DNA from 3 places in the Paraburkholderia sp. SIMBA_030 genome. Region 3 is predicted to be linked to each of the others. Evidence: predicted binding sites of a transcription regulator. Region 3 holds the regulator's gene; each other region holds the start of a gene.

Region 1 (3,276 bases), on a different contig from region 3:
TTCGCATGTGCCCGTCTGGAACGGTCTGACCGACGAATTCCATCCGACCCAGGTGCTCGCGGACTTGCTGACGATGCAGGAATTCGGTGAAAAGCCGCTGCACGAACTGTCGTTCTGCTACATCGGCGACGCGCGCTTCAATATGGGCAATTCGCTGCTGATCGGCGGCGTGCAGATGGGCATGGACGTGCGCATTGCCGCGCCGCGCGAACTTTGGCCCGACCAGGCACTCGTCGGGCAGATGCGGCGCCTCGCGCAACGGACCGGCGCTCGCGTGACGATCGTCGAGGATCCGCATGAGGCGGTGAGCGGCGTCGACTTCGTCTATACCGACGTGTGGGTTTCGATGGGCGAGCCGGTGGAGGCCTGGGGGCCGCGCATCGAGCTGCTGCGGCCATACCAGGTCAATGCGGCGTTGATGAACGCAACCGGCAAGCCGCGCACGCACTTCATGCATTGCCTGCCCGCGTATCACAATCTGGAGACCGAAACCGGCCGGCAGATTCACGAGCACTTCGGTCTGACCGAGCTCGAAGTCAGCGACGAAGTCTTCGAATCGGATGCGTCGATTGTGTTTTCGCAGGCTGAAAACCGCATGCACACGATCAAGGCGGTACTCGTGGCGACACTCGCTTAAGGAGCCGTCATGCGCATTCTGATCGCACTCGGCGGCAACGCCCTGCTTCGGCGCGGCGAGCCGATGACGATGTCCCACCAGATCGCCAATATCCGCCGCGCCGCAGCGCAGATCGCGCGGCTGGCGGACGGCAACCAACTGATCGTTCCGCACGGCAACGGGCCCCAGGTCGGTTTGCTGGCATTGCAGGCCGCCGCCGCGGGTGCGGCCGGCGCGGCACCGCTGGATGTGCTCGACGCCGAGTCGGAAGGCATGATCGGTTATCTGCTCGAGCAGGAACTGGCCAACGTCTTGCCGCCGCAACGGGAGGTGGCGACCCTGCTGACGCGGGTCGAAGTCGACGCCGCCGATCCGGCCTTCATGCACCCCACCAAGCCGATCGGCCCCGTTTACGCGGAGGCGGAGGCCGAACGCCTGGTCATCGGCAAAGGCTGGGCCGTCGCGCCGGACGGCGACGGTTTCCGGCGCGTCGTCGCGTCGCCGAAACCGCAACGCATCGTCGCGCTTCAGCCCATTCATTGGCTGCTCGGCCACGATGCCGTGGTGATTGCCGCCGGCGGCGGCGGCATTCCGGTCACGGTCGCAGCCGATGGCCGGACCCGCTGCGGCGTGGAAGCCGTGATCGACAAAGACCTGTGCAGCGCGCTGCTGGCGGCGGACGTCGACGCCGATCTGCTGCTGATCGCCACCGACGTGGACGCGGTCTATGCCGACTGGCACACGCCGAGCGAACGCGTGCTGCACGAGGTGACGGTGGCGGGACTCCGGTCGATGTCTTTCCCGGCCGGCTCAATGGGACCGAAGGTCGAGGCGGCGTGCGAGTTCGTCTCGCGCACTGGCCGGCCGGCCGTCATCGGCTCGCTCGATCACATCGTGGAGATGGCAAACGGTACGGCGGGCACGCGCGTCACACGCGCGTAAGCAGCGTTCAGCGATCATTTATCCGGTTTCCCCGCTCCCACTTCGATTGACCGGGATCAAAGACCGGGGCCTGCGGGCGACTAAAGTCCAAGCATCAAGTAATTGCTGCGTCGCACAACCCGGGCGCGGTGATTGCTGCGTGATTGCTACGTTAACGCAGTGCATCTGGCCTCCAGGTATGCGCCGCGTCCGGAACATCGTTCCCGGCGTGACCGTCGTCTCTCAGTGGCTTCGCGCTTATCCGGCGACGCCGTCGAACCAAGCGCAGTCGAACGCAAAGGAATCTCAATGGACATCCGCACGCGAGCAGTCGGCACCGCCCTCCCCACCGCAGCGGGCGGCGCCGCGCCCAGCCTCGATGGCAAAACGTTTCGCGATCTGGACCACGCCAAGGAGGCACTCATCGCGCGCATGACCGCCGGTCTCTCACCGGCGGCGCTGGGCGCGGCGCTGTCAGATTGGCTGATTCATCTCGCGGTCGCGCCGGGCAAGCAGCTCGAACTGGCATCGCTGTGCGTGTCGAATGTGCGACGGCTAGCCGAATATCTCGCTCAGCTTGCACTCGGGCAGCCCGCGCCTCGTTTGGCAGAGCCGTCGCCTGCTGACCACCGGTTTCGTGCCGAAGCGTGGCAGATCGAACCATACCGTCTGTGGCAGCAAAGTTTCCTGCTCGCCGAGCAGTGGTGGAATACCGCAACGCGCAACGTGCCGGGCGCCACGCGCCATCACGAGGACGTCGCGGCGTTCGTTGCGCGCCAGCTGCTCGACATGATGGCGCCGGCGAATTTTCCGCTCACCAACCCCGAAGTCCTCCAACGCGCGGCGGCAACACGCGGCCTGAGCCTCGCACAGGGCGCCCGCAATGCGCTCGAAGACGCGAACCGCGCGGCCTGCGGCAAGCCCGCCGCCGGGATGGAGCAGTTCAAGGTCGGCGTGAATCTCGCCGTCACGCCCGGCAAGGTCGTGTTCCGCAATCACCTGATCGAACTCATCCAGTACAGCCCCGCGGGTGAGGCGGTTCTCGCCGAACCCGTCCTGATCGTGCCGGCGTGGATCATGAAGTACTACATCCTGGATCTGTCGCCGCATAACTCGCTGATTCGCTACCTGGTCGAACAAGGCCACACGGTGTTCTGCATTTCGTGGCGCAACGTGGAGAGTGACGACCGCAATCTCAGTCTCGACGATTACCGGCAATCAGGCGTGATGGCGGCGCTCGACGCCGTCTCGCGGATCGTGCCGGACCGGCGGATTCATGCAACCGGCTATTGCCTCGGCGGCACGTTGCTGTCGATCGCCGCGGCGGCGATGGCCGAAGCCGGCGACGAACGGCTCGCCTCGATCACGCTGTTTGCCGCGCAGACGGACTTCACCGAGCCCGGCGAACTGCAACTGTTCATCGACGACAGCGAAGTCTATTTCCTCGAAAGCATGATGTGGTCGCAAGGCTATCTTGCTGCCGACCAGATGTCCGGCGCGTTCCAGTTGCTCCAGTCGAACGATCTGATCTGGTCGCGCGTGATTCGCGACTATCTGCTCGGAGAGCGCGAGCCGGTGATCGACCTGATGGCCTGGAATGCCGATGCGACCCGCATGCCGTACCGGATGCATTCGGAGTATCTGCGGCGCCTCTTTCTCGATAACGACCTGGCTTGCGGCAGATATCTGGTCGACGCGCGGCCTGTCTCGATTCGCAACATCCGCGCGCCGATGTTCGT
Region 2 (3,276 bases), on a different contig from region 3:
GCGAATTCAAGGGGAAGGTCATGTACAAACGGATTCTCGTAGCAATCGACGGCAGCCAGGCCGCGCAGCTCGCGCTCGAAGAAGCGCTAAAAATCGCTCAGGCCGCGCAGGCGACGGTGACGGCCGTCTTCGTCGCCGAACATGTCGTGCAGATGGTCGACATAGGAACCGGCTTGATCGACGAGCAGCCGCGCGACACAGCAGCGGCCGAAGCCGCGATGGCGACGCTCGAAGATGCCCGCGCGCTTTTTGAACAGCGCAACGTGCGCGGATTGACGCGGACCATCGACGCGTACGGCGAAGACGTCGCCACTGTCTTGTGCCGTGTGGCAGACGAGTGCGAAGCCGATCTGGTGGTGATGGGCACGCATGGGCGGCATGGCATCGGCCGGCTGTTGCTCGGCAGTGTCGCCGAGGCGGTTTTGCGGGGCGCCGGGATGCCCGTTCTACTGGTTCGGCGCGAACGGGACATGGACGAGATCCCTTCGAGCCTGTGATAGGGGGAGAGGCGGTGAACCGGCGCGCGGGGGGCAAAAAAGAAGCGCCCTGAAAACCGGGCGCTTTGAGTCGCGCGAGGGTCACTTTCGCGCCATTCCTGAATGGTTCGGTCAATGCGACATCAGTACCGGCACGGTCATCGATTGGAGGATCGTGCGGGTCGCGCCGCCCATCACCAGCTCCTGCCAGCGGGCATGGCCATAGCCGCCCATCACGAGCAGATCCGCACCGATCCCGGACGCCTGTGACAACAATGCGTCGCCGATCGACGCGTCGGCGCCGGCTTCGATATCCTTGACCTCGACGTTGACGCCATGCCGGGCGATGAGCGTCGCGATGTCCGCGCCCGGCATGCGGGGGCGCAGCTCGCCACCCGCGCCGTTGACGGTGACGATCGTGGTGGTTTGCGCCGCACGCATGAACGGCAGCGCATCGTGGACCGCGCGGGTGGCTTCGCGGCTGCCGTCCCAACCGACCATCACGTGTGTGCCGGGCGACGTGACGCTGCTGGCGTAAGGCATCAGCAACACGGGACGACCCGAGGACATGATCAGGTTTTCGGGGAAATAGTCGCCGACATACGACTCCGGATCGTTCGGGTCGTCCTGGCCGGCGATGATCAGATCGGCGCACCGGCCGAGAGACGGCACCGCGAGCCTGGCTGGGGTCTCGACGGCGATCCACTCGCCGGCGACCTCCGCGCGGCTCAACTCCGCATGAAAGAGCCGCTCGAGCGCGCCGCGGCGTTCCATGCGCAGCTGCTCGTGCGTGCTGTACGCGGCGGTTCCGGCCATCACGTAGAGCGCGCGCGGATCGGGCGTGAACACCGCATACACGCCGGTCAGATGGGCGCCGAACTGCCTGGCCAGGCGCAGCGCGAGTTCGAACCGGGGATGCGCGTGCTGACTCATATCCAGATGGACGACGATGGTCTTGTAGGTCATTGCAACGCTCCAGAATTGGATGAGTGGCGCATGAACGGGTGATCTGAGTCTATGGGCCGGGTGGCCGGCGGGGTTGATTCAGATCAATGGTGCGCGAGCGCCCGATTGGCCCCGACTAGCGCCCGATACGCGATCTGCGTTGCGCCGGGCGCCATCCGCCATCCGCCGTCAGGCCACCACGTGAAAGCCCGCGTCCGTGTAAACCGTCGAGCCGGTCAGCGTCATGCCTGCCTCGCTCGCGAGCACGGCGGCGATCCGGCCGATTTCCTCGATCGTGACGAGGTGCTGCGCCGGCGTTCGCGCGAGTCCGCGCTTGCCCGTGTCTGGGTGCGGTGAAATGCCGTGTCGAACGATGCCGTCTGCAAAAGATGCGGCCGCAGGTGCTGGATCGCCCGGATGAGCCGCACGCTCTGCGGCTGGTGCAGCGGGGCGAGTGGCACGAGCGCGGCGATGGCCGCGAGCGTGGCGTCGTCGATCGCCACGGGCCCGCCGAAGCGGTCGCCGCCGTGCACCACGCGATGGCCGACGCGGACCAGATCGTCGAGCGGAAAGTGCGCGGCGAACCAGCCGAGCGTCTCGTCGAGGACTTCGTGGAGGTCGTCGGTGACGGCTGCCTTGAGCGGAATGTCGTTCGCCCCCGCGCCATGGACGAGATGAAGGCGCAACGGCTGATGCCGCAAATCGATCAGGCCATGACCGATTCTCGACGCCGCGCTGTCCAGCACGCTGTATAAGCCGATCTTGATGGTCGAGGAGCCGGGATTGAACGTCAGCAGGAGTGGGGCGCTCATGATCGGATCGGACCTCCCGGCGTGCGTTCGGCTGCCAGCTTGGCGAGCGCCACGGAAGCGAGGCGCACGCGCAGGCTGTCGGCGCGGCTCGTGACGATGATCGGCAGGCGCGCGCCGAGCACGAGGCCCGCCGCGTCGGCGCCGGCGAAGTACATGAGTTGCTTGGCGAGCATGTTGCCGACTTCCAGGTCCGGGACCAGCAGGATGTCCGCCTGACCCGCCACCGGCGAATTGATCTGTTTGGTTTTCGCCGCCGCGAAGCTGATGGCGTTGTCGAAGGCGAGCGGGCCGTCGACCAGCGCTCCGGTGATCTGGCCGCGTGCGGCCATCACGGTGAGCGCGGCCGCGTCGAGCGTGGTCGGCATTTTGGCGTTGACCGTTTCCACGGCGGCGAGCACCGCGACCCGCGGCAGTTCGGCGCCCATCACATGCAGCAGATCAATTGCGTTCTGGCAGATGTCGCGCTTGTGTTCGAGCGACGGCTGGATATTGACGGCGGCATCGGTGACGACCAGCGGCTTCGAATAGGCCGGCACGTCCATCGCGTAGACATGGCTGATGCGCCGCGCTGTGCGCAGGCCGGAGGCCGGCGCGACGACCGCGGCGAGCAACTCGTCCGTATGCAGGCTGCCTTTCATCAACGCGGCAACTTTGCCGGCCGCCCCCAGTTCGACTGCGCGCGCGGCGGCCGCGTGGCTGTGCTCGACCGCCTCGATCGGCATGCCGTCGAGATTCACGCCGGCCGCTTCCGCGGCGGCGCGGATTTTTGCCTCGGGGCCGACCAGCACGGGTTCGAGCAGGCCTTCGTCGCGGGCCTCGAGCGCCGCCATGATGGCTTCGACGGAGCACGGATGGACGATCGCGGTACGCAACGCAGGACGGGCGCGCGCCTCGTGGATGAACGCCTCGTAGCGGTCGTGCCGCCGGATCGAGACGTCGGGGCGCGGCGCGGACGGCCACACAACCGGTGTTGACGGCGCGATCACGGTTGCGGCGCCTAGCAACACCACGTCGCCCGCCTGGTTCGTGCAACAGGTGTCGAG
Region 3 (3,276 bases):
GATGTCGCCGTAGATCTTGTCGGGCAAGGCCGTCGTTTTGCGCTCGTTCATCGGCGATGCTGAGCCAGCTTGTCTGAATAGGCTTTGATTGTAAGGCAAACCCGGGGGCTATCCTGGTTCGCGCAGGCGTTTCAGGTTGACGCGCAGGCCGGAAACGCTTGCTGCGCGGTACTTGTCACGCGATCCATCGAAGCAGCACAATTTGACAAGTGTTTGATTTACATCCTGCCCGAGGTGCGCCTGTTTCAGCGATCATTTAAGCTTGCGTAGGTAACAAATCGTCAATGACCGCGGTCGTGCGCAATGGCCGCGGCACCCGAATCCTTCAGACGCGGAGTTGATATGTACGCACGCATCCTTGTAGCGGTCGATGGCAGCGATACCTCGCGCCGCGCGTTCGAGGCAGCACTGGCGCTCGCCAAATCCACGGGCGCTGTTCTGCAGCCGTTCTACGTCGTCGAAAACACGCCGATGTATTTCGAAGCGCCTGGCTACGATCCTTCGATTCTCCGCAACCGGCTGGTCGAGCAAGGCAAGGAACTCGGCGCGGAATTCGCGCAGGCCATGCGCGATCAGGGCGTAAAAGGCGAGCTCGCGGTAGGCGAAGCATCGTCGCTCGACGACGTGTCCACCGTGGTGCTGAAAGCCGCTGCCGCTTTCAACGCCGACCTGCTGGTGATGGGCACGCACGGCCGGCGCGGTTTTCAGCGCCTGATTCTCGGCAGCGTCGCCGAGCGCTGCGTGCGCCAGGCCAGCTTGCCGGTGCTGCTGATCCCCTCCGCTGCGGGCAAGAGCAGCGAAGCCGGCGCTCAACCGGACGCATAGCAGTACATCACCACACGCGGAAGCGTGACATCGCGCAAGCAGCCTCGCTGCGCGAACGCGTCATTTTGCCGCGAAACGCGGGCCGCACGCGGTGGGACAATCAGCCATTACCCCGATAAATGGCTGCTAAACATGCTTAATCCTATCGCTGTTACCGCCGATTCCGCTGTTCCTCCATCCGTGCGCGGCCGCGGTCGTGCTGCGCCGTTGCGGGCGAGCGGGCGCAGCGCCGCGCGCTGTTCGAACTGTTCGATGCGTCAGCTCTGCATGCCGCAAGGCCTGTCTCCAGACGACATGCCGAAACTCGAAGCGTTGATTTGCACAGCGCGCTCCGTGCAGCGCGGCGAAGCGTTGTACCGCAGCGGCGACCCGTTCGACAATCTTTACGCCGTGCGGTCCGGTTCGATGAAAACCGTCATGGCGCACCGTGACGGCCGGGAGCAGGTTACCGGCCTGCGCCTCGCCGGCGAAGCGCTCGGCCTCGACGGCATCAGCGAAGACGTGCACGCGTGCAGCGCCCTGGCGCTCGAAGACAGCACCGTTTGCATCATCCCCTACACGGCGCTCAAAACGTTGTGCCGCGAAATCGGTTCGATGCAGGAACGGCTGCACAAACTGCTGGGCGAACAGATCGTCCGCGAAGCCGCGCAAATGATGGTGCTCGGCTCGTTGTCGGCGGACGAACGGGTCGCGGCATTCCTGCTCGACGTATCCGAGCGCAACGCGCAACGCGGCTATTCGTCGGCGGAATTCAACCTGCGCATGACGCGCGAAGACATGGGCAGCTACCTCGGCATGACACTCGAAACCGTCAGTCGCACCCTGTCGAGATTTCAAAAACGCGGACTGATCGACACGCAAGGCAAGCACATCCGGATCGTCGATCTCGAAGGCTTGCGGCAGCTTTAAGCCGGGCGCGCAGGACCGGGCCCGCGCAGCCACGTCCCCCGTCTACCTCTTTTCGGTGCGCTTTCGCCTTGGCATGGCTCCTGCGAGCGGGTACAGTCTTTAGTCCGTCCCCCCGCAAGGAGGCTTGGCGAAATGAATCGCGACCCCGCCCCGCATCACCCGCTCGTCCAGCGTCTGATCGACGCGCGTCACGTCACCGACGCACTGTTCTCCATCGTCAAACCCGAGTTTCTGTATGACCGGCCGATCCGCGAGCGTCACCGGATCGTGTTTTACATCGGCCATCTGGAAGCCTTCGACCGCAACCTGCTGGATCAGCGTCTGTGCGACCTGCCCGCGTTCGATCCGCAGCTCGACCAACTCTTCGCGTTCGGTATCGATCCCGTCGACGGCGGGTTTCCCACCGATCAACCAGCCGACTGGCCGTCGTTCGACGTCGTGCGCGGCTATGGGCTGCGCGCCCGTGAGCAGATCGACCGTGCGCTCGGTGCGCTGAGCAACTCGGCTCGTATCGGCCACGATGGTACGCAAGGCGGTGCGGCCGAGCAGTTGCTGAACGTTGCGATCGAGCATCGGCTGATGCATGCCGAAACGCTCGCGTACATGCTGCATCAGTTGCCGCTCGCGCAAAAGATCGACGACTTACGCGAACCGGTGACAACGCGCGTCGAGCGCGTCGCGATCAATGCATCGATGGTCAAGGTGCCGGCCGGGTCGACGGTACTCGGCATGGCGCGCGAAAGCGGCCGCTTCGGTTGGGACAACGAGTTCGGTGAATTGCGCGTCGATGTGCCCGCCTTCGAGATCGATCGCCACATGGTGACGAACGGCGCGTTTCGCCAGTTCATCGAGGCGGGCGGCTATCGTGAGCCGAAGTGGTGGTCGGACAAGGATTGGGCGTGGAAGGAAGCCGAGCGGATCGAACACCCCGCCGGCTGGTCGCAGCGCAGTGACGACCACGAGCGCGGCAAGGACGGCGCATGGACATTACGCACGATGTTCGATGAGGTGCCCCTGCCGCTCGATTGGCCCGTGTACGTCAGCCACGCCGAAGCCAGCGCTTACGCACGCTGGGCCGGCAAGACACTCCCCACGGAGGCGCAATGGCAACGCGCGGCACACGGCACGCCGCACACTGCGTCGGGCAATTTCGATTTCCAAAGCTGGAACCCGCAGCCGATCGGCGCGTATCCGGATAACGTGAGCGCGTTCGGTGTCGAAGGTCAGTTCGGCAACGGCTGGGAGTGGACTTCGACGGTATTCGACGCACTGCCGGGCTTCGAAGCGTTTCCGTTTTATCCCGGCTATTCCGCCAATTTCTTCGACGGGCAGCATTACGTGCTCAAAGGCGGCTCGGCGCGCACTGCGCGATGCATGCTGCGGCCGACTTTCCGCAACTGGTTTCAGCCGCACTATCAGTATGTTTATGCGGGGTTCAGGTGTGTGCGGGTGTGGCCATTTAACCAATAGTTGACCCAAAATGTCACTTATCGCTTTACCGAGAAAATTGCCATCTATCGCCTAACTGCAACCGAAGGATGC

Evidence for each region. The regulator FNR, encoded in region 3, switches genes on or off when oxygen is low (the NO sensors DNR and NnrR bind a similar motif). The targets are predictions, from matches to a motif close to TTGATNNNNATCAA.
Region 1: a site for FNR is predicted at 1,605-1,618, ahead of SB772_RS03415 (PHA/PHB synthase family protein). Genes of this name have one in related genera too.
Region 2: a site for FNR is predicted at 1,516-1,529, ahead of SB772_RS03395 (universal stress protein). Genes of this name have one in related genera too.

Annotation. Positions count from the first base shown of each region.
Region 1 covers NZ_JAWRXB010000002.1:66,595-69,870, reverse strand. The annotation lists gene argF (ornithine carbamoyltransferase) at 1-637, shown strand, start outside; gene arcC (carbamate kinase) at 647-1,558, shown strand; gene SB772_RS03415 (PHA/PHB synthase family protein) at 1,847-3,276, shown strand, end outside.
Region 2 covers NZ_JAWRXB010000002.1:62,592-65,867, forward strand. The annotation lists gene SB772_RS03390 (universal stress protein) at 21-497, shown strand; gene SB772_RS03395 (universal stress protein) at 609-1,442, opposite strand; gene SB772_RS03400 (SDR family oxidoreductase) at 1,611-1,796, opposite strand; partial or broken gene SB772_RS03405 (acetate/propionate family kinase) at 1,766-2,233, opposite strand; gene SB772_RS03410 (bifunctional enoyl-CoA hydratase/phosphate acetyltransferase) at 2,230-3,276, opposite strand, start outside.
Region 3 covers NZ_JAWRXB010000033.1:61,986-65,261, reverse strand. The annotation lists gene SB772_RS37155 (FadR/GntR family transcriptional regulator) at 1-51, opposite strand, end outside; gene SB772_RS37150 (universal stress protein) at 343-825, shown strand; gene fnr (fumarate/nitrate reduction transcriptional regulator Fnr) at 958-1,734, shown strand; gene SB772_RS37140 (SUMF1/EgtB/PvdO family nonheme iron enzyme) at 1,867-3,204, shown strand.